Regions from separate parts of the Mesorhizobium sp. P2_E9 genome, predicted to be linked through region 3. Evidence: predicted binding sites of a transcription regulator. Region 3 holds the regulator's gene; each other region holds the start of a gene.

What was found. The regulator LexA, encoded in region 3, represses DNA repair genes until DNA is damaged. The targets are predictions, from matches to a motif close to TGTTCNNNNTGTGTTCNG.
Region 1: the regulator LexA is predicted to act here: its motif matches at 5,603-5,620, upstream of AC1D05_RS16485 (DNA recombination protein RmuC).
Region 2: the regulator LexA is predicted to act here: its motif matches at 4,682-4,699, upstream of AC1D05_RS03355 (PA0069 family radical SAM protein).

Annotation. Positions count from the first base shown of each region.
Region 1 is NZ_JBFUET010000009.1:862-8,296, forward strand. Features, by position in the region: gene AC1D05_RS16450 (DUF6481 family protein) at 1-27, shown strand, start outside; gene sugE (quaternary ammonium compound efflux SMR transporter SugE) at 159-473, opposite strand; gene AC1D05_RS16460 (hypothetical protein) at 679-804, opposite strand; gene AC1D05_RS16465 (transglutaminase-like domain-containing protein) at 1,019-1,828, shown strand; gene AC1D05_RS16470 (cation diffusion facilitator family transporter) at 1,950-2,903, shown strand; gene AC1D05_RS16475 (GFA family protein) at 2,981-3,385, shown strand; gene AC1D05_RS16480 (class I SAM-dependent methyltransferase) at 3,467-4,279, shown strand; gene AC1D05_RS16485 (DNA recombination protein RmuC) at 4,302-5,570, opposite strand; gene def (peptide deformylase) at 5,674-6,204, shown strand; gene fmt (methionyl-tRNA formyltransferase) at 6,211-7,164, shown strand; gene AC1D05_RS16500 (GNAT family N-acetyltransferase) at 7,161-7,435, shown strand, end outside.
Region 2 is NZ_JBFUET010000002.1:8,985-16,419, forward strand. Features, by position in the region: gene AC1D05_RS03320 (S49 family peptidase) at 1-590, shown strand, start outside; gene AC1D05_RS03325 (membrane protein) at 731-916, shown strand; gene AC1D05_RS03330 (4-(cytidine 5'-diphospho)-2-C-methyl-D-erythritol kinase) at 922-1,830, shown strand; gene moaB (molybdenum cofactor biosynthesis protein B) at 1,832-2,386, shown strand; gene AC1D05_RS03340 (GFA family protein) at 2,529-2,969, shown strand; gene AC1D05_RS03345 (hypothetical protein) at 2,976-3,950, opposite strand; gene AC1D05_RS03350 (glycosyltransferase) at 4,096-4,623, opposite strand; gene AC1D05_RS03355 (PA0069 family radical SAM protein) at 4,774-5,928, shown strand; gene AC1D05_RS03360 (ribonuclease HII) at 6,075-6,770, shown strand; gene AC1D05_RS03365 (F0F1 ATP synthase subunit B) at 6,868-7,359, opposite strand; gene AC1D05_RS03370 (F0F1 ATP synthase subunit B) at 7,370-7,435, opposite strand, start outside.
Region 3 is NZ_JBFUET010000004.1:361,330-368,764, reverse strand. Features, by position in the region: gene kynU (kynureninase) at 1-1,142, opposite strand, end outside; gene AC1D05_RS10145 (GntR family transcriptional regulator) at 1,311-2,045, shown strand; gene lexA (transcriptional repressor LexA) at 2,428-3,165, shown strand; gene AC1D05_RS10135 (ComEC/Rec2 family competence protein) at 3,159-5,615, opposite strand; gene AC1D05_RS10130 (hypothetical protein) at 5,737-6,111, opposite strand; gene gltX (glutamate--tRNA ligase) at 6,373-7,435, shown strand, end outside.

The sequences.
Region 1 (7,435 bases), on a different contig from region 3:
ACGCCTCCAGGCTTCTCAGCCCGCTAACGCCTTAGCGGCCAGCTTCGAAATCTAGAATCAGGGTCGCCTTGCAGCGGCCCTGGGGGCGTTTTGCGTCTCCGAGGCAGATCGTGCCAGCGGCCGCGCCCCTCGGGCCAAGTCCGAGGAGTCGGACGTATTCAGGCCGCGAACTTCAGCCCCATAATGCCGCAGACAATCAGCGCGATGCAGGCAAGCCGGATCGCGGTGGCGGGTTCCCCAAGCAGCCAGATGCCGAGCAGCGCCGTGCCGACGGTGCCGATGCCGGTCCACACCGCATAGGCGGTGCCGACGGGAAGCGCCTTCAGCGCCAGACCAAGCAAAGTAAGGCTGACGATCATCGAGGCGACGGTCAGGACCGTCGGCACCAGTTTCGAGAAGCCATCGGTGTATTTGAGGCCGATCGCCCAGCCGATTTCGAACAGGCCGGCGAAAAACAGAAGAATCCATGACATCGGGGACGCTCCATCCAGCATCGGGCCGGAGACGGAATCCGATCCTCAGATGCTGACCATAGTGGCGGGTCGTCCCGACCGAATTTGCGGGGAGGCGCGGGGTCGTCCCCGCACCTGAGATATAGGATTGTCCAAACGCCCGATCAACCCGGCGGCATTGTCTGACGCCGCCGGTGGGATTTCGCCGCGCCTGACTCGCCGAGGCCTACTTTTCCTTGATGCGCATCGCCTTGACCGGCGGCGCCTTCAGGGCGGGAGCGGGTGCCGGCTTCTTGGCATCCTTTTTCGGCTTGCGGGCTTCCTTGCCTGCCTTCATCGCACCTTTAGCCATGATTCGTTCCTCCAATTGCGAGATGCAGAGTGAAACAAGAGAAACGCTTTGCTGCAAGGGGGCAGCGCGCCTGTCGCGACTGCGGGTCGACGGCTTTCAACCGGTTTCTAATTTGCTCGTAAACCACGGCGGTCCGTGCCATTCTCATCTTCGCACTGCAGCATCGACCCGCGCTTTCGCCGGGTGATCGCTGGGCAGGCCGGTCAGGACAACAATGCGGATCCACATTGGCTGCGAGATGAGTTTCGACTTCCCGCAGGAAACGCCGCTTATCGCGATGCTCAATGTCCACTATTCTCGCGCCTCCGATCTCGAACGCCCGGATTTTTTGACCTCGAACCCGCCAGTGCCGATCGAAAGCTACCGCGACAGTTTCGGCAATTGGTGCAACCGCTTCGTGGCTCCGCCCGGCCGGTTCACATTCGGCACCGATGCGGTTATCCGCGCGCCCGGCACATTCGAGATGAGCGAGCTGATGGCCTGGCAGCACGAGGTGCGCGACCTGCCGGCGGAAACGCTGCTGTTCCTGCTGCCCAGCCGGTTTTGCGAGAGCGACCTTTTGGCCAGCGAAGCGTGGCGGCTGTTCGGCCATACGCCGCTCGGCATCCCGCGCGTGCAGGCGGTGTGCGATTTCGTTCACAACCACATCGTCTTCAACTACGGCAACGCACGGCCGACGCGCACCGCGGCGGAAACCTATCGCGAGCAGAGCGGCGTGTGCCGCGATTTCGCCCATCTCGCCGTCACCTTCTGCCGGGCGCTCAACATCCCGACACGCTATTGCACCGGCTACATCAGCGATATCGGCATGCCGAAGCCGTGGTCGAGCATGGATTTCTGCGCCTGGATGGAGGTCTATCTCGGCGGCCGCTGGCACGCTTTCGACCCGCGCAACAATGCGCCGCGCATCGGCCGCATCCTGATCGCCTCCGGGCGCGACGCGGCGGATGTGCCGCTGACCCATATTTTCGGACCAGGGACACTTGCCGGCTTCAAGGTGTGGACCGACGAGATCGTCGAATAGAAGGCGTTCCTGCTCGCAAGTCTTCAACCGTCTGAACGGCTGGACGGATCGCGCATTGTGCTGCCTGTGGAGCTTCGGCGGCAGGGCCGGTACAATGGTTATCCTGAAGGGACAAGACTGCATGGCCGGGCATGGCGGCTCGAAAACGGTTATCTACGCGGCGCTCGCCGGCAATCTGGCGATCGCGCTGACCAAATTCGCCGCCGCCTTCTTCACCGGCAGCTCGGCGATGCTGTCGGAAGGCGTGCATTCGCTGGTCGATACCGGCAATGGCGGCCTGCTGCTCTACGGCATGCACCGGGCCGCGCGCCCGGCCGACCGCACGCATCCGCTCGGCCACGGCCGCGAACTTTACTTCTGGAGCTTCATCGTTGCCCTGCTGGTCTTCGCGCTGGGCGCCGGCGTGTCGCTCTATGAGGGCATCGTCCACATCATGGCGCCGGAACCGGTCGCCAACGTCAAGGTGAACTATATCGTCCTCGGCCTGTCCTTCCTGTTCGAAGGCAGCTCCTGGATGGTGGCGCTGAAGGAATTTCGCCAACAGAAGGGCAAGCAGGGCTGGCTGCAGGCCGTGCAATCGAGCAAGGATCCGAGCGTCTATACCGTGCTGTTCGAGGACAGTGCGGCGCTTCTCGGCCTGATCGTCGCCTTTGCCGGCATATTGGCGGCGGAACTGCTGGAGATGCCGGAGCTCGATGGCGCCGCCTCGATCGGCATCGGGCTGATCCTCGGCGCGACGGCGATTTTCCTGGCCCGTGAAAGCAAGGGCTTGCTCATCGGTGAGCCGGCTTCACTCGAGGTGCAGGAAAAGGTGCTGGCGATCGCCCAGCAGGATCCGGCGGTGCAGCGGGCGAACGGCGTGCTGACCGTCCACATGGGACCGCAAGAGATCGTTGCCGGCTTGAGCATCGAGTTCGAGGACCATCTGACGGCGCCGGAGATCGAAGCCTGTGTCGAGCGCATCGAGGCCCGGTTGAAACAGGAGATGCCGGAGATCACGCGGCTGTTCGTCAAGCCGCAGACCACAGGCACCTGGGAGCAGCGGCGAAAGCTGATCGAAGCCGCGTCCAACTAGTCCTGGACCAGAGGTGCACCGTTGCTCCGGCGCCTTGCTCCGCTAAGATCAGTCAGTGGATTTTTGGAGGAGCAACCATGAAGATCGATGGCGGGTGCCATTGCGGCGCCATCACCTACGAAGCGGAAGTCGACCCGGCCAAGACCTCGATCTGTCATTGCACGGACTGCCAGCAACTGACGGGCACGGCCTTTCGCGTCTCGGTGCGGGTGCCGGAGGAGAACTACCGGATCACCAAGGGCACACCCAAGGTGTATATCAAGACCGGAGCCAGTGGCGCCAAGCGCGCCCAGGGCTTTTGCGGCGAGTGCGGTTCGCATCTCTATGCGACGTCGGTCGGCGACGGGCCAAAGGTTTACGGCATCCGGGTCGGCACGGCGCGTCAGCGCGACGAACTGGTCCCGCAGACGCAATACTGGCATCGCTCGGCGCTGCACTGGCTGCCTGAATTCGAGGCCACCAGGATCGTGGAAGAGCAGTAGCAGCTGCCTCTCGGTCGAAAGCCGCCCAGACAAGCAATTATGTGCTAGCCTGGCTCGCCATCAAACGGGCGGGTGATAGCGATGTTGGAAACGGACAAGTTGTTTGCCGGCTCGATCCCGGAAAATTACGACCGCTATATGGTGCCGTTGATTTTCGAGCCGTTCGCCGCAGACCTTGCACGCAGAGCCGCGTCCTTATCGCCCAGCGCCATCCTGGAGGTCGCCGCGGGCACCGGGGTCGTCACCCGCGCCTTGGCGCCAAAACTCTCCCCCGACGCAAGCTATGTCGTGACCGACCTCAACCAGCCGATGCTCGACTACGCCGCTTCGCGTCAAGCGCCCGACAGTCGCATCCAATGGCGCCAGGCCGATGCCATGGCGCTGCCATTTGAAGATGCGGCCTTCGATCTGGTTTGCTGCCAGTTCGGCGCGATGTTCTTTCCCAGCCGCCCCTCCGCCTACCGCGAAGCAAGGCGGGTGCTGAAGCCCGGCGGCCATTTTCTGTTCAATGTTTGGGATCGCATCGAAGAGAATGTGTTTGCCGATGATGTGACCAATGCCCTGGCCAGGATTTTTCCGAACGATCCGCCACGCTTTCTGGCCCGCACGCCGCACGGCTACCACGATACGGCATTGATCCGCAGCGACCTTGACGAGGCAGGTTTCTCCGGCGTAGCGATCGAGACGAGAGCCGAACAAAGCCGTGCGCCCTCGCCGCGCATTCCGGCCGTTGCTTATTGCCAGGGAACCGTGCTCCGCACCGAAATCGAGGGCCGGGATCCGGGCAAACTCGACGCCGCAACGGACTATGCCGCGGCCGCGATTGCGGCCAGACATGGCAGCGGTGCGGTCGCTGCCAAAATTCAGGCACATGTCATCGTGGCTGTGGCCTAAAACGCACCGCGTCGAAACGGGTTCAGTCGTCGCCTTCGACGACCCGCAGCCTGAGCTGCCCGGTCTTTGAATCGGCAACGCGCGGGCTGGGGTCAAGTTTGGCCGGTGCCCGTGACGGTGTCTCCGGGGTGGCATCGCCATCGGGCTGCACGCCGAACTCCAGCGCCTCGATCTTCTGGCCGCGCTTGGTCACCTTCGATGTCGAGACGAGGATGTCGTCGATGTCCTTGGCCGACTGGCCGAAATGGACCTGCAGTTTGCGCACGCGCTCGTCGACACGCGCGACATCCTCCATCAGCCGGATCACCTCGCCCTGGATCAGATGCGCCTGTTCGCGCATGCGGGCATCCTTGAGGATCGCCTGGATGACCTGGATCGACAGCATCAGCAGCGATGGCGAGACGATGACGACGCGGGCGCGGTGCGCCTTGTGAACGATCGCCTCGAAATTCTCGTGGATCTCGGCGAACACCGATTCCGACGGCACGAACATGAAGGCGGTGTCCTGCGTCTCGCCCTGGATCAGATATTTTTCCGAGATATCGCGGACATGGATCTCGATGTCGCGGCGGAAGGCCTGCGAGGCGACCTTCTGCAGGTCGGCGCCATCGGCGGCGCGGATGGCATTCCAGGCTTCCAGCGGAAACTTGGCGTCGATGGCCAACGACGGCGCGCCGTTCGGCATCTTCACCAGGCAATCCGGCCGGCTGCCATTCGACAGTGTCGCCTGGAATTCGTATGCGCCCATCGGCAGGCCGTCGGCGACAATCGCCTCCATACGCGACTGGCCGAAGGCGCCGCGCGTCTGCTTGTTGGAAAGGATCGCCTGCAGCTGCACGACCTGGCCGGCGAGCGACTGGATATTGCCTTGCGCGACATCGATGATCGCCAGCCGCTCCTGCAGTTTGGCCAGGCTCTCATGCGTGGACTTGGTCTGCTCGGTCATGGTCTGGCCGAGCCGGCCGGTCATGGCGTCGAGCCGCTGGCCGATCGACTGCGTCAGCTCGGCCTGACGCGCCCCAAACACTTCGGCGATGGCGCCCATGCGGCCCTGCATTTCGGCCTGGCTTTGCAATATGCCGGCCATCCGTGCCTCCGCGTCGCGGGCATGGTCGGCGGCTTCCGCGGCAGCGACAGCGCGCGCCTTGGCCGACCGCCACAACGCGATGACCAGCGCCACGAACAGGCCGAGAAACAGCAAGGCGCCGAAGGCCAGCGCGTGGCCGAGCGTGATTGTCGAGGCGCCAAGCCGGGCGACAGGCTGCGAAAGGATGCTACTCAGATCATTCATGTGGACAGCATAGCCGATTCGGCCTGATCGCACAGATCAAAACAAGAACACGGCTTAGATGCCCCGGTTGACGCTTTTCGCTGGACGTCTTACGTGGGACGCCATGCCGATCAAGCCGCTCATCATCCTTCCCGATCCCATCCTGCGCCAGCTTTCCAAGCCGGTGGAACGCGTCGACGCACCTTTGCGCAAACTGGCCGACGACATGCTGGCGACCATGTATGACGCGCCCGGCATCGGGCTGGCGGCAATCCAGATCGGCGAGCCCGTGCGCATGCTGGTGATCGACCTCGCCAAGGAAGACGAAACGCCGGCGCCGCATGTCTTCATCAACCCGGAGGTGCTGAGCAGCGCCGAGGCGCGCTCCGTCTACGAGGAAGGCTGCCTGTCGATCCCCGACTATTACGCCGAGGTCGAACGCCCGGCTTCCGTGCGCGTGAAATACCTCGACCGCGACGGCAAGCTGCAGGAGATGGAGGCCGAGGGCCTGATGGCGACCTGCCTGCAGCATGAGATCGACCATCTCAACGGCGTGCTGTTCATCGACCACATCTCGAAGCTCAAGCGCGACATGGTGGTGAAGAAATTCAAGAAGCTCGCCAAGGACAAGGCGCCGGGCAAGCTGGTGGGATAGGGGAAAATGCCCCTTCGCGTCATCTTCATGGGCACGCCGGAGTTTTCGGTGCCGACGCTACGCGCCATCGCCGAAGCCGGACATGAGATTTCGGCCGTCTATACGCAGCCGCCGCGGGCCGCCGGCCGGCGCGGGCTGGAACTGACGCCGTCACCGGTGCAGCGCGAGGCCCAACGGCTGAGCATCGAGGTGCGGACGCCAACATCCCTCAAGGGCGAAGCCGAGCAAGCCGCTTTCAGCGACCTGCGGGCCGATATCGCCGTGGTCGTCGCCTATGGTTTGCTGCTGCCGAAGGCCATACTCGACGCCCCCCGGCTTGGCTGCATAAACGGCCATGCGTCGCTTTTGCCGCGCTGGCGCGGTGCCGCCCCCATCCAGCGCGCCATCATGGCTGGAGACCTGGAAAGCGGCATGATGGTGATGCGCATGGAAGAGGGCCTGGACACCGGACCGGTGGGATTGCTTGAAAAATGCGCCATCGAACCCGATATGACAGCCGGCGATCTGCATGATCGGTTGATGAGTGTCGGTGCTGCCCTGATGGCGGAAGCGCTGGCGCGGCTGGAAAGAAACACCCTGACATTTACCGCGCAAGCGGCGGAAGGGGTGACTTACGCCAGAAAAATCGATAAATCCGAGACGCATGTGGACTGGACGCGGCCTGCGGCCGAGGTCCACAACCACCTTCGTGGCCTGTCGCCCTTTCCCGGCGCCTGGTCCGAAATTGACATTGGCGGCCGGATGGAACGGCTGAAACTGCTTCGCTCGACGCTGTCCGAAGGCTTGTCGCTTCCGGACGATTTGGGCGAGTCGGGAGGAATTCTCGATGACCGGCTGACGGTCGCCTGCGGGGCAGGCGCGGTCAGGCTGGTCGAAGTTCAACGTGCGGGCGGAAAGCCCGCCGCCGCGTCGGAATTCCTGCGCGGAGCCAAGATCGTAAAAGGAATGAAGTTCTCATGAGCATGATGTCGATACGCGCGGCGACGCCGCGGGATCGCGAGGCCATTCGCCTCGTCGAGGAACACGCTTTCGGCCAGCAGGCGGAGGCCGGGCTGGTCGACGCGCTGGTCACCGGCGGCGACGCCGTCGTCGAACTGGTGGCGGAAGAAGACGGCCAGGTCGTCGGCCACATCCTGTTTTCGCGGCTGTACGTCCAGACCGGCGGCAAGAGCTTTGCGGCCGTGGCGCTGGCGCCGCTGGCGGTGGAACCTTCGTTCCATGGCAGCGGCAT
Region 2 (7,435 bases), on a different contig from region 3:
TGCTGGTCTTCGTCGAGGACGTCGCAGCCTCAGGCGGCTACATGATCGCGGTCGCCGGCGACGAGATTTTCGCCGATCCTTCGTCCATCGTCGGTTCCATTGGCGTTGTCTCGGCTTCGTTCGGCTTCCCGGAACTGATGAAGAAGATCGGGGTCGAGCGCCGTGTCCACACCGCCGGCCAGAACAAGGCTGTGCTCGATCCGTTCAAGCCCGAGAAGAAGGAGGACGTCGAGCGGCTGAAGGCTTTGCAACTCGAGGTGCACGACACCTTCATCGATCTCGTCAAGGAGCGGCGCGGCACGAAGCTGAAGGACGATCCGGACCTGTTCACCGGCCTGTTCTGGACCGGCAAAAAGGGTCTGGAGCTCGGCCTCGTCGATGCGCTCGGCGATATGCGCACGGTGCTGAAGACCCGGTTCGGGGCGAAAACCCAGCTGAGATTGGTCTCGGCGCCACGCGGTTTCCTCGGCCGCTTCGGCCTGTTCGGTTCCAGCAAGGGCTTTTCAGCGCCCGATATCGCGGCGGCTGCCGCCAGCGGCGTCATCGATGCGGCGGAAGAGCGCGCATTGTGGGCTCGCTTCGGGCTTTGAAAAACCGGCAAAACCGTCTAGCATGAGTGGTTGTAGTCCTATGCGTGCCGTTTTCCCAAAACCGAACACAGTTTTGGGCGACATGCATTAACCGACCCTACCGGCCGCCTTCGCCGGCCCAGCGTGGGAGGAGTTTTGGCATGCCGCAGATCATTTTCTTCACCGTCGTTGGCGTCGCCGCCTATTTCGGCTACCGCACCTTCGTGCGCGAAGCCGAGCGCGTGACGGCCAAGGTGCGGCGCACCGAAAAGCAGGCGGCCAACGGCGCGATGGGAACGCTGGTCAAGGATCCGAAGACCGGCGAATACCGGCTGGCCAAGGACTGAGCATCATTTCGCTTACATCAGTTGCGGCGGACACCGACGCCGGTGCGCGGACTTGGCACGCGCATGCCAAGATCAATCTGGCGCTCCATGTCACCGGCCGGCGGCCTGACGGCTATCACCTGATCGAAAGCCTGGCGGTGTTCACGCGTTTTGGCGACCGGGTCGAGATCGCTCTCGCCGACGACGATGAGTTTGCCGTGTCCGGCCGTTATGCGCCGGCGGTTCCCATAGACGCCAGCAATCTGGTGCTCAAGGCGCGCGATGCCTTGCGAAGGGAGGCCGGCCCTGAGCGAGCCCCGCCCGTCTTCATAAAACTCGAGAAAAACCTGCCGGTGGCCTCCGGCGTCGGCGGCGGGTCGAGCGATGCGGCGGCCGTGCTGCGCGGACTGGCGCAGACCTGGGGCCTGGACATGGACGATGCCGGGCTGGCGCGGATCGGTCTCTCGCTTGGCGCCGATGTGCCGATGTGCCTGGCGGCAAAGCCGCTGGTGGCGCGCGGTATTGGTGACGAATTGTCGATGGTGCCGGATTTTTCGGCGCTGGGACTGGTGCTGGTCAATCCCGGAACGCCGGTCTCGACGGCTGAAGTGTTCGCGGCACTTTCCCGTCGCGACAATGAGCCCCTGCCGCCGCTGCCGCGCCGCATCGATTTTCACAGCCTGCGCAACTGGCTGGAGATCACCCGCAACGATCTCGAATCGGCAGCCCTTGTGATGCAGCCGGCCATAGGCAGGGCGCTGTCATGGCTTGATAAGGCCGGATCGGGATTTTCACGCATGTCCGGATCGGGCGCGACATGTTTCGGCCTGTTCGAGACTGGCAATGTCGCCAAGCGCGCGGCAGCCGAGATCCGCGGTCGCCAGCCCGACTGGTTCGTCGCCGCGACGCGCAGCACGTCATCGGAGGCTGAGTGAAATGGCCAGACTTGACGAGAGCCGTTCGTTCATTCCGGTGCGCATCGCGGTGCTGACCGTATCCGACACGCGCAGCCTTGCCGATGACAAATCCGGCCAGACGCTGGCTGACCGCATCACCGAGGCCGGCCACATCCTGGCCGCCCGCGACATCGTCACCGATGACCGCGACAGGATCCGCGATACGGTGCTGGCGTGGTCGCGGGACAAAGATATCGATGTTGTCATCACCACCGGCGGCACCGGCTTCACCGGGCGTGACGTGACGCCGGAGGCGCTGGAGCCGATCTTCGAAAAGCGCATGGACGGCTTTTCGGAAGTGTTCCACCGCATCTCCTACGACAAGATCGGCACGTCGACGATCCAGAGCCGGGCGACCGGCGGCGTCGTCAACGCCACCTTCGTGTTCGTGCTGCCGGGCTCGCCCGGCGCCTGCAAGGACGCCTGGGACGGCATCCTCAAGGCGCAGCTCGATTACCGCCATATGCCCTGCAATTTCGTCGAGATCATGCCGCGCCTGGACGAGCATCTGCGGCGCGGAACGTCGAATCCGTAAGAGCCGAGGCAAAGCCCCGGTTTCATGCCGCGTTTGCCAGGTGGAACGGCACCGGCGCCTTCCAAACGCCATTCCAAACCGGATGCCGGAGCAAGTACCTTCTCGTGGAAGGGCAATAGCCGATCCCGACAAGGAAGATGCGATGACCGAGCATACCGGCGGATGCCATTGCGGCAACATACGCCTTCGATTTTCAACCGAGTTCGATCCCTCGCAAATCGAAATCCGTGCCTGCCAATGCGCGTTCTGTGTCAAACACGGCTCGCGCGCCGTCGCCGATCCGGACGGCAGGCTGATCATTTTGGTGAAGGACGCCGAGCGATTGCGGAAATACCGGTTCGGGCTGAGGACGGCCGACTATCTGATCTGCGGGGAATGCGGCGTCTATGTCGCTGCAATCGCCGGAGACGATGTAATCGCCGGAGAGGACGATGCGAGGGCAATCGTCACCATCAACGCGCTGGATGAGCAAAGGGCGTTCAAGCGTGAACCGATCCCTGTCGACTTCGACAGGGAAAGCAGAGAGCAACGCCAGGCCAGGCGCCGCCTTCGCTGGATGCCGGTCGAGATGCGTTTCGACTGATCTCGCTCAGCGGATGACCGGCTCGCCGTGAAAGCGCCGGCGCGAGGGGCGCGAAACACCGAAGCCGACTTCCATCATCAGCCGCGGCGTGCGCGCCGGCACGGTGCCCATGTGGAACCCGAACGGGTCCTCGACGAAGCCGAGGCCAGCCTCTCCAGTCAGCGTCACCGGGCTCTGCTCGCCATAGACGTCCAGCACCTCCTGGGCGGGATGACCGACCAGCAGGGTGAGCTGATGCTTTATGGCGCGCCTGTTATGGCTGCCCCTGACATAGACATGCGGACCTGTGTCGGCGTCGACAGGCTTGAGGTAGAAGAAGAACTTCAGCATGCGCCAGTCGTCGAGGTCGAAATGATACTTGCCGAGCGAGGCGAGGTTCTTGTCGGCGTCCGAGGCCTCGCCGGTCGGAAAGCTCCACCAGACGCGTGTCGTGATCAGTTTCGCCTGGCCGCCGAGGTAGTGCGCGGCGACGTCGAGAAGCAGCGGATCGCGCTGTATGGCGAGTGCCGCCGGACAGTCGAGGATGCGCTCGAAATAATGCCCGCTGAGCAGCGAGCGGCCCAGGCGTTTCTCGGCCTGCGCATGGTCGCCCGGCATGAACTCCAGACGGCGGTCGAAATTGCCGAAGCAAGGCGTACGTCCCGCGAAATCCGCGATCTCCTGATGAATTTCCGAAGGCAGGACCAGGCCTGAAAACAGGCCGTCGGAACGCAGCGCATCGACCACCGCCGCCCGCTCGACATCGGTAAACATCGTATCCCCGGCATCGGCGGCCAAACGGGCGCGTTTTGCACCGAGCCAGTGCATGCGGCGCCCAGGCATGGTGCGCGCCAGCATGAACATCGGCAGCCAGGCAGGGTTTTCGCGAAGGTCCGTGAGATAGGTCGGAATGCGCACGGCAATGCGCCGCAGCAGGCTGCCATTGCGCGCAATGGCCTCGAGACTGGCAGCACCGGATTTGTCAGGGGTTGAAAGGTTCATCGGGTCCTCTTCTATGAGCGTGACACCCGATGCCGCATCGGTGTTCACCACTCGCATGACCCAAACCCATTCACCCGCTTCAGAGGAAGGCTAACCCCACGTCAGATTTTGTGCAATGCACAATGGACAGAGCAGTTGCAAAAAATCACTTCGGTGCGCGGTGCTGCTGCTTCGGCGGCGCCACCCAGATCTCGGCGTCGAGCCTCTTTGTCGCCAGGCCACGCGCCAGCGCCTCGGCGCTGCCGGCGCTCTTCGACAAGGACGCGGCTTGCCGTTTGCTGATCACCAGCCCATCGGCGAGCGCACGATTTCCTGAAAAGACCCGAGCTAGGAACGGCGTGCGGCTGCCGCGCGCCCGAGAGAATCGCGCCGCCATGGTTTGCCTGCCCGTGTGGACGACGACCGCTTCAATCCAGCCTTCCACCAGCCGCGCGCCCGGCTCCAGCAGCAGCAGCCAGTCACCCTTGGCCTGCCTTATGCCGGCGGCGATACCGCCGCTTGCCACATAGTGGCAGCCGGCATGCTCGGCGACATGATGCGTCTGGTCGGTGGAACCGGCATCACAGACGACGACCTCGCGCACCACGCCCTCCACCGCGCCGCCAATCAGCGAGGCGAGCGTACGGGCGAGAGCCTCCTCGTCATTGCGTGTTTCGATGAGAACACTGAGCATGTTTAGCCGAATAGCGGAAAGCCGCGCACAGCGCCAGTTTTTGCGGCGCAGCATAAAAAGTTCTTGCTTTGTTCTCATCGGCAAAATAGGAATAATTTCATGAGCAGAGCGATTCGACACAACATGGACAGTCCCTGGGAGCGGGCCAAGATGGAACCGATCGTGCGCGCCGACATTGCAGCCTTCGGAGCAGGACGCGCCGAGATGGCCAATGCGATGATCGAGCAGAGTGGCATGCGCATCCGTCCGGACCGCAATCGCGGCCGGTCGGCGGGCATCAATCCGTCCGGCAGGTTCGAACCTGTCAGCCGGCATGTCTTCGACGACGGCTGGAGTTCGCTGGAAGAGCTGCCGCCGTTCAAGACCGAGGTGCAGGTGGAAAAGCCGCGCACCATCATCACCCGCAACGAATCGCCCGACATCTCCTTCGACCGGTCGATCAACCCCTATCGCGGCTGCGAACACGGCTGCGTCTATTGCTTCGCGCGGCCGACGCACGCCTTCATGGGCCTGTCGCCGGGCCTGGATTTCGAATCCAAGCTGTTCGCCAAGCCGGATGCGGCGCGGCTGCTCGACAAGGAGCTGTCGAAGGACGGCTACCAGCCGCGCACCATCGCCATCGGCACCAACACCGATCCCTACCAACCGATCGAGAAACAATACCGGATCATGCGCGAGATCCTCGAAGTGCTGGAAGCGCGTGGCCATCCGGTCGGCATCGTCACCAAGTCCGCCCTGGTGACGCGCGACATCGACATATTGTCGCGCATGGCCGAGCGTGGGCTGGCCAAGGTGGCGCTGTCGGTGACGACGATGGACCGCATGCTGGCGCGCACCATGGAGCCCCGTGCGTCGACACCGACCAAGCGGCTGGAGGCGATCCGGCAGCTCTCGGATGCCGGCATCCCGGCTTCGGTCATGGTGGCGCCGATCATCCCCGGCCTCACCGACCAGGAAATGGAACGGATCCTCGATTCGGCGCATGCGGCCGGCGCACGCGAGGCGGGTTATGTCGTGCTGCGCCTGCCTCTGGAGGTCAGCCCGATCTTCAAGGACTGGCTGCTGCGCCACTATCCCGACCGCTATCGCCACGTCATGTCGCTGATCCGCTCGATGCGCGACGGCAAGGATTACGATTCGGAATGGGGCAAGCGCATGAAGGGCGCCGGACCCTACGCCTGGCAGATCGGCCGGCGCTTCGAGATCACCGCCAAGCGGCTCGGCCTCAATGCCGAACGGCGCACGCTGCGCACCGACCAGTTCGTCGCGGCTGGAAAAGACCAGGAACAGCTGATGCTGCTCTGAAAATTCGCCGTGGCGGTTTGACCTGCCACGGCAAGAAATCCCGTCCGGCCTGCCCCGGCCTGCAGACGGTGCCCTCCCGGTCCGGCGCCCCACCCGACCCGGAGGGACTTGCGGAGAATCGGAGCCGATGCGAACCTCGCCGCAACATGGCTCGCGCGCGTTCCGATTCTCCGCTTCTCTTCGAAATCGTCGAGAAACCCGATTTCTCCTTCGAGACGAAGGCGATGGCCGACGGGCTGTGGCCGGTCGCTGGGATGGACGAGGCTGGCCGCGGCCCGCTGGCCGGGCCGGTGGTCGCCGCAGCTGTTGTGCTCGACCCCGCCAACATCCCCGAAGGCCTCGACGATTCCAAACGTCTCAGCCATTTGCAGCGCGAGGCGCTGTTCCTGCGCATTCTGGGCTCCGCACAGGCGGTTTCGATGGCCTCGATCAGCGCCGAGGGCATAGACGGCAGCAACATCCTGAAGGCGAGCCTCGAGGCGATGCGCCGCGCTTTGGTCGGACTGTCGGTTCGGCCGAAGCTCGCGCTTGCCGACGGACGCGACGTGCCGCCGGGACTGCCGTGCGACGGGCGCGCGCTGATCAAGGGCGACCAGCGCTCGCAGTCGATCGCTGCCGCCTCGATCGTCGCCAAGGTGATGCGCGACCGCATGATGTGCGGCTGCGGCAACCACCACGACCGCTACGGTTTCGAGGTCCATATGGGCTACGCCACGGCCCGCCACCGCACGGCGATCGAGGCGCATGGCCCGGTGGCACGACTGCACCGCGTATCGTTTGCGCCATTCAGGCTTGGCGGGGCTGAGGTGGTTGAGGAAGAGGGCTTGGCCGGGCTGGACTGAGCGCCATCGTTATCTCTCGGAGCTTGGCGGCTTCAGCGCCCCAACAAAAAAGCCGCCAGGTTGCCCGGGCGGCTTTTTGATTTTCAAATGTTGTAGCTCAGTTGAGCTTCGCCTTCACATCCGCGAGCGATGCCTTGAACAGGTCGGCTCCGGCCTTGACGTCGACCTTGGCGGCCAGCAATGCGCGGGCGGCCTCGACGGCGATGTCGACGGCGCTAGCACGGACTTCGGCGACCGCGTCACGCTCAGCCTGACCGATCTTCTGTTCGGCAAGCGCGGTGCGCCGGGCGACATAGTCCTCGGACTTCTTATGCGCATCGGCGGCGAGCATTTCGGCTTCGCGCTTGGCGGCCGCGACGATGTCGGCAGCCTCCTGCTCGGCTTCCTTGCGCTTCTTCTTGTACTGGCCGAGCAGTTGCCGGGCCTCGTCACGCAGCTTGCGGGCTTCTTCGAGCTCACTGCTGATCCTGGCGGCGCGGGCGTCGAGTGCCTTGGCGATCATGCCAGGCACCTTGATGTAGATGGCGACGCCCAGGAAGATGATCAGGGCAATCGTGGCCCAGAGCGTTGCGAGAGATGTGGCGTCCATAATGCGCTCCTCACCGGGCCACGGATTTGACCGCGGCCGCGATCTCGGCCTTGCTGGCCTTGCCGCCGCCGACCAA
Region 3 (7,435 bases):
TAAAGCGGCGTGAAGCCGAAGCGGATGGTCGACGGCGCGCGGAAATCGCCGATCACGCCGCGCTCGATCAAGGCCCGCATCACCTGGTAGCCATGCGGGTGCAGGAACGACACCTGGCTGCCGCGCGCATTGCCGTCGCGCGGGCTTTCGAGTTCGAGACCGTAGGCGCCGCATCTGGTTTCGACGAGCTGGATGAACAGGTCGGTCAAGGCGATGCTCTTCTTGCGCACCTCTGCCATGTCGACATCGTCCCAGATATCCAGCGCGCCCTTCAGCGCTCGCATCGACAACATCGGCTGGGTTCCACACAGGAACCTGCGGATACCGACGCCGGCAGCAAAACCCTGTTCGAAAGCGAACGGCCGCGCATGGCCCCACCAGCCGCTCAGCGGCTGATGGACATCGTCGTGATGGCGTGTAGCGGCATAGACGAAGGCGGGCGCGCCCGGGCCGCCATTGAGATATTTGTAGGTGCAGCCGATGGCGAAATCGGCATTGGCGCTGTCGAGCTCGACCGGCAAGGCGCCGGCCGTGTGGCAGAGATCCCAGACGATCAGCGCGCCAGCCTGATGGGCCTTGCGCGTCAGCGCGGCCATGTCACGCAACTGTCCGGATTTGTAATTGACGTGGTTGACCAGGATGACCGCGACGCGCTCGTCGATCAGCTCTTCTATGGTTGATGCATCGACGCCTTCGAGCCGCAGCACCGTGCCCGGCCGCGTCGAGGCCACGCCTTCGGCCATATAGAGATCGGTTGGAAAGCTGTCGCCCTCGGCAACGATGACCGAGCGGTCCGGCCGCATGTTGAGTGCGGCGTGCAGCACCTTGTAGATGTTGATCGAGGTCGTATCGCAGACCACCGTCTGGCCGACCTCAGCGCCGATCAGACGGCCGAGCTGGTCGCCAAGCGCGACCGGCATATCGAACCAGCCGGCGGTGTTCCAGGCGCGGATCAGGTCCTGCGCCCACTCCTGCGTCGCCGCCTTCTGCAGCTCATTGAAGACGGTGGGTGCCGCGGCGCCCAGCGAATTGCCGTCGAGATAGATCACACCTTCCGGTAGAACGAACCGGTCGCGCATGGCGCGCAGCGGATCCGCTGCATCCATGGCTTCGACTGCTGCGAGATCAAGCGTTGCATTCATGATCGATTGTCCTTCGCGCAGAGGCGCGCCCAGATGAACACGTCAGGTGAAATCGGCTGGCCGATCATGGGCAGTCGGCCAGACCCTGTCAAACATTATATATAATTTACGCCATGGAAGGCTTTCATATATAATCGTTTGGGGTGGCAGCCTAAGGATGGGACAACGATGCCGGATGAAGGACTCTCGAAGACGGAAGCGGCCTACAGGCTGCTGCGTCGCGATATCCTCACGACCCGTCTGCGGCCCGGCGCGCCGCTCAAGCTCAGTACGCTGCGCAACAGCTATGGCATTGGCTGGACACCGTTGCGCGAAGCGCTGTCGCGACTGGAGGCGGAGCGCCTGGTGACTTCCATCAGCAATCGTGGCTTTGCCGTCGCTCCGGTTTCGCGCATCGAATTGGAAGACCTGTCGCGCGCCAGGTGTGTCGTCGACCTGCCACTGCTCCAGGAATCGATCGAGAAAGGTGGCCACGATTGGGAAAACGCCGTCGTCGCCGCGCATTACCGGCTGTCGCGTTGCAAGACCGCGGTCGACGATCCATCCGACGCTGTGGTCGACGAATGGGATGAAAAGCACGAGGCTTTCCACGCCGCCCTGCTCAGCGGGGCAGCATCACCCTGGCTGCTGACCTTCCATTCCACGATCGCGGATCAGTTGCGTCGCCATCACCGTTTTCTCGGTCTAGCGCCAACGCTGCGGGCGGCCGCCGGCCTGCAGCATGGTTACGAGGAAGCCGTGGAAGCGCTGCGCCAGGCGGTCGCAATCGAACACCACACCGCGCTCATGGAAGCGGCGCTCGATCGCGACGTCGAGCGCGCGAAAACCCTGATGATCGCCCACATTGGTTATACGCTGCATGTCTATGTCCATGCCGGCGACGGCAGCATAAACAAGCGGTAGCGCAACGAGGACCATGGACCAAAGCCAGTATGGCAATTTCTCGGTCAAGTTGGCGTTTTGGCTTCGTTTCGTTCACGGCAGGTCAATGATCGGTGAAAGGGCGAAAAACCTCTCATCGAGCCGTATCGGCAACTGATGCCAGACCTCGGAACAGGATAGGCCACAGGCCATTAACCAAAACAATTTCAAAGCCAACGGGCGCACTGCGGCGGCAGGCAGACGTCGGACACGGCCCGCTGCCAGGCGCCAAATAATTTCAGACGTCTTAACAAATTCACTAAACTTTAAACGGTTGCAGAACACAACTGGAACAGATAGTGTTTGTTCTGGGTTTGTTTTTCGATTCTGGTTCAGACCTTTTGTTCAAGCCTTGGGGGCTGCCATGCTAACGCGTAAGCAACATGAACTCTTGATGTTCATTCATGAACGGTTGAAGGAAAGCGGCATTCCGCCCTCCTTCGACGAGATGAAGGAAGCGCTCGATCTCGCCTCCAAGTCAGGGATCCATCGCCTGATCACGGCGCTGGAGGAACGCGGTTTCATCCGCCGGCTACCCAACCGGGCACGCGCGCTGGAAGTGCTGCGGCTGCCGGATTCGATAGCGCCCGGCCTCAACGCGGCAAAGAAATTCTCGCCAAGCGTCATCCAGGGCAGCCTCGGTCAGGGCGGCCTTGGCCGTCAGATCAAGCCGGCATCGTCGCGCTTGCCCGCGGCCGGCAATGACGACGACGTGGTTTCCGCCGTGTCGATCCCAGTGATGGGGCGTATCGCCGCCGGTGTGCCGATCGATGCCATCCAGCATCAGACGCATTCGATCTCGGTGCCGCCGGACATGATCATGGGTGGTGAGCACTATGCGCTGGAGGTCAAGGGCGACTCGATGATCGAGGCCGGCATCTTCGATGGCGATACCGTCATCATCCGCAACGCCGATACCGCCCAGCCTGGCGAGATCATCGTGGCGCTCGTGGATGAAGAGGAAGCGACGCTGAAGCGGTTTCGCCGAAAGGGTGCCTCGATCGCGCTCGAAGCCGCCAATCCGGCCTATGAGACGCGTATCTTCGGCCCCGACAGGGTCAAGGTACAAGGCAAGCTCGTCGGGCTGATCCGGCGCTACTGACCAGGAACGGCAGCTGGCTTTTCGGGTTTGCGCCAGGGCGCCAGCCCCCTCGCCTCACGTGAAAATTTTCGCTGCGCATGCCAGGGCCGATACGGCCCGTCCACCGCGAAGCTGACGATTGGCGGACCGGTCGCTGATTGACGGTCGAAGAAGACGGCAGCACTGCCCTTGCGGGCGAGCTGCCGTTTGGTGACGACGAGAACCAGCGGATTGTGGCAGGCGTCATAGCCCGTTGCGTCATTGACGACGATCAAATCGGCGAAACCGCAGGCCTTCCAGGTGTCCTTGCGGTCTTCGACATGCGCGATGATCGCGCCGGACGGGTGCCGGGCGAGACAGACGCCGTCCGTGCAATAGAACGGCGCTCCCGGTGGCAGATTGACGGCATCGGCAATGTCGAATTGGCCCTCCGCCTTGTTGAACATCTCCGGCACGACGATGGTTTCGGATGTCAGCGCGCGTTTCCAATTGTCGACGGTGAATTCATTCGGACGCGCCCGGCTGACCGCGAGTTCGCCGCCACCGATCGGCAGCGCGACCAGCCGCGCATCTTCGGAGATCAAGACATCCGGCGTTCGCGTATCCGACACCGTCAACAGGCCGGCAAGTACGAATGGCAGTGCTGCGAGCCGCAGCCAGGTCGTCGCCATCGTCGCGATGACCAGGGCGATGGTCACCAGCAAGACGGATTGCTGCGAGATCAGCCCGACCGCATCGACCGGAGAGCGTTCCGATATCCACGCCGATATCGCGATCATCGCCGTCAGGCCTTTGCCCATCAGGTAAAGGGATGGCGCATCCAATCCGAACGGCATCAGCAACGCGCTGGCAACGGCCAGGAACATCACGACTGACACGATCGGCATGACAGCCAGATTGGCGAACAGGCTGAGCGGCGACACCCGCTGGAAATGCCAGATGGCAAACAGCGCCGTGGCGCAGCCGGCAATGATGGAGGTCATGGCCAAGCCGCCAGCCGCCAGCAGGAATTTCCGCGTGAGAAAGCTTGGCAGGGACCGCTTTGGCGGTGGCGGTCTTGCCTTTCCCGCACGATGATCCGCCCAGCCGGCATAGGCGCCAACCAATGCCGCGGTCGCGGCAAACGACATCTGGAAGCTCGGGCCGACGACCTCATGCGGCGACACCACGATGACGGCGATCGCCGAGATCGCCAGATTGCGCATGGTCAGCGCCGCGCGATCGAACAGGACGGCAATCAGCATCACCGCCAGCATGATGAAGCTGCGCTCGGCGGCAACGACGACGCCGGAAATGACGAGATAGGCGGCGATCGAGACCAGCGCTGCGGCAGCAGCGTATTTCTTCACCGGACGCCGCGCTGAAAAATCCGGAAACAGCGCGAAGGCGCCGCGCAGCAGACCCATAATGGTGCCGGCGACAAGCGCCATATGCAGTCCGGAAATAGAGATGATGTGATAGATGCCGGTGCGCCGCATCGCTTCGTTGATTTCGTCGGGAATGCCTGCGCGGACACCAACGATCAGCGCTGCCGCGATCTCGCCTTCAGCACCGCCGACCGTGGCCCTGATATGGTCGGCGATCGCTTCGCGGGCATTTTCTATCCCGGAGAAAAGCCGGGCCGAGAGCGGCATCTCGTCGTCGGCGGCGGAGACAAGCTTTGGATTGCCGAGAAAGAAGCCGCTGCCGCCGATGCCGGCGAAATAGCTGTCGAAGGAGAAATCATAGCTGTCCGGCCGCACCGGGCCGGTCGGCGGCAACAGTTTGGCGTAGCCGGTGACCAGGGAGCCGGCAGTCATTTCCGCCGGGATATTGCGCGCCGAAAGCCGGACCCTTTCCGGCGCATAGCGCAGTTTCGGCCGCGCGGTGGATGTCACGTCTATGGTCAGCCGGGTGCGGCCGGTCTCCATCTGCTCCAGCGAGACGACGCGGCCGGTCAGTTGTGTCGATATTTCCGAACCCAGCATCTGGGTACCCGCCCGCCATGTCTCGACCTTGGCGGCAAGCAGGCCAAGCGCGCACAACAATGCCGCCATGAAGCCCAGATGGGTTTTCGGCCAGGAGCGCGAAGCAAGCGCGCAGATCGCCATCAGCACGACGACCGCGACAGGCCTTGCAAAATCAGGCTCCACTGCCAGCGAATAATAGCCGATCGCTCCAGCGGCCAGACAGACCGGCACCAGCAGGAAGGCGATGCCCCGATCAAGTTCCAGCTCCGCCGCGATAGCCACGCTGTGGCGCAGACGAGGCAGTGAAATCCGGCCCAGTTGCCGGCGCACACGCACGATCCGGCCTGTCTCGGTGGACGGAATTGGCGCTGGACCATTCGCCGGCAACGCTGGCTTACTGGAGCCCGGCACAAGGGGCGACAGTGGCGATGGGGTCGTCAGAGGCGTCGCAAACAGAGACCGTTCGCTGACGCCGACAACAGCGTCCTCGCCTTGATCCGAGCCCCAGCCTCGTCCAGCCATCGGGTCTGCCCCCTAGACCTCCTATGCTACATGAACGCGCAAAGCGCTAAAGTCCGCGCGACCATGCCTAATTTCTGCGCGTGGTCCGGGAAGGCGAGTTACCGCTTCTCGACCATTCAGCCTACTGACGGCATTCATTGCCTGCGAAGCGGTATGATCTGACGATCCCGCCGGAGATACGCCAATCTATCGTGCACCACATTGTATAGACACTGGGCGCGATGCCGCCAGAAGAGCTCGTATAGATCGTGTTCCCGATGACGGTCGAAGTATAGGATGGCGCCACCCCACTGGTCGAACCGACCATCTTGTGACGATATGACAGATATTTATCCTTGCCGACCGAATAGGTGGCGTCCGGTACGCCGAACGAACTGATGAACTCGCTTTCCGGCGCGCCTATCCAGGTCTTCAGAGTTTGTTCAAACCGCTCCGTCGTCGCGGTTTGACACCCACACAAAGTCAGCAAAGCAATAAGCGCAACTATTCTGGTCATCGCACCCCCCATACTGCGCAATGAACTTCAAAACATCCCACCTTTCAATGCCCGAAACAAACCTGGCAATGAGGCCAGCAGCTTCGCCGGGACGTGCTAAGCGATTTTACGCAGCGCACTTCATCCGCGCGCCTTCCCATGCCGGCCACATCCAGCCATTGGGTCTGCCCCTTGCACCCCTGACGCCCTATGCTACATGAACGCGCAACGCGCGAAAGTCCGCGCAACCGCACCCCGCTTCAGATGGTTTTCGAGAGTTCCATGTCCGACAAGGTCGTCACCCGTTTTGCCCCCTCGCCCACCGGTTACCTACATATCGGTGGCGCGCGCACGGCGCTGTTCAACTGGCTGTACGCCAAGCACACCGGCGGCACGATGGTGCTGCGCATCGAGGATACCGACCGCGAACGCTTCAACGAGGCGGCTACCCAGGCCATTCTGGACGGGCTGACCTGGCTTGGGCTTTCCTGGGACGGTGAGGCGATATCGCAGTTCGAGCGTGCGCCGCGCCACCGCGAGGTCGCCGAGGAACTCGTGCGCCTGGGCAAGGCCTATTACAGCTACGAAACACCCGCCGAGTTGGAGGCCATGCGCGAGGCGGCCCGGGCCAAGGGCTTGCCGCCGCGCTACAACGGCCAGTGGCGCGATCGCGATCCATCCGAGGCACCGCCCGGCGTCAAGGGCGCCATCCGCGTCAAGGCGCCGACCGAGGGCGAGACGGTCGTGCACGACCGCGTCCAGGGCGAGGTCCGCTTCCCCAACAAGGATCTCGACGACTTCATCATCCTGCGTTCGGACGGCAACCCGACCTACATGCATGCCGTCGTCGTCGACGATCACGACATGGGTGTCACGCACATCATCCGCGGCGACGACCACCTGACCAATGCCGCCCGCCAGACCGTGATCTACAACGCCATGGGGTGGGATGTGCCGTCGATGTCGCACATCCCGCTGATCCACGGCGCCGACGGTGCCAAGCTGTCGAAGCGGCATGGTGCGCTCGGCGTCGAAGCCTATCGCGCCATGGGCTATCTGCCGGAGGCGCTGCTCAACTATCTGGCGCGTCTCGGCTGGAGCCATGGCGATGACGAGATCATGTCGATCAAGGACATGGTCTCCTGGTTCGATATCGGTGACGTCAACAAGGGTGCCGCCCGCTTCGACTTCGCCAAGCTGGAAGCAATCAACGGCGCGCATATGCGCCGCATGGCCGATGCCGAACTGTTCGATATCTTCATCGCCACTCTGCCCTATCTCGAGGGTGGCCCGGCGATCGCCGCGCGCCTCGACGACAGGAACAAGGCGCAGTTGCTGGCAGCCC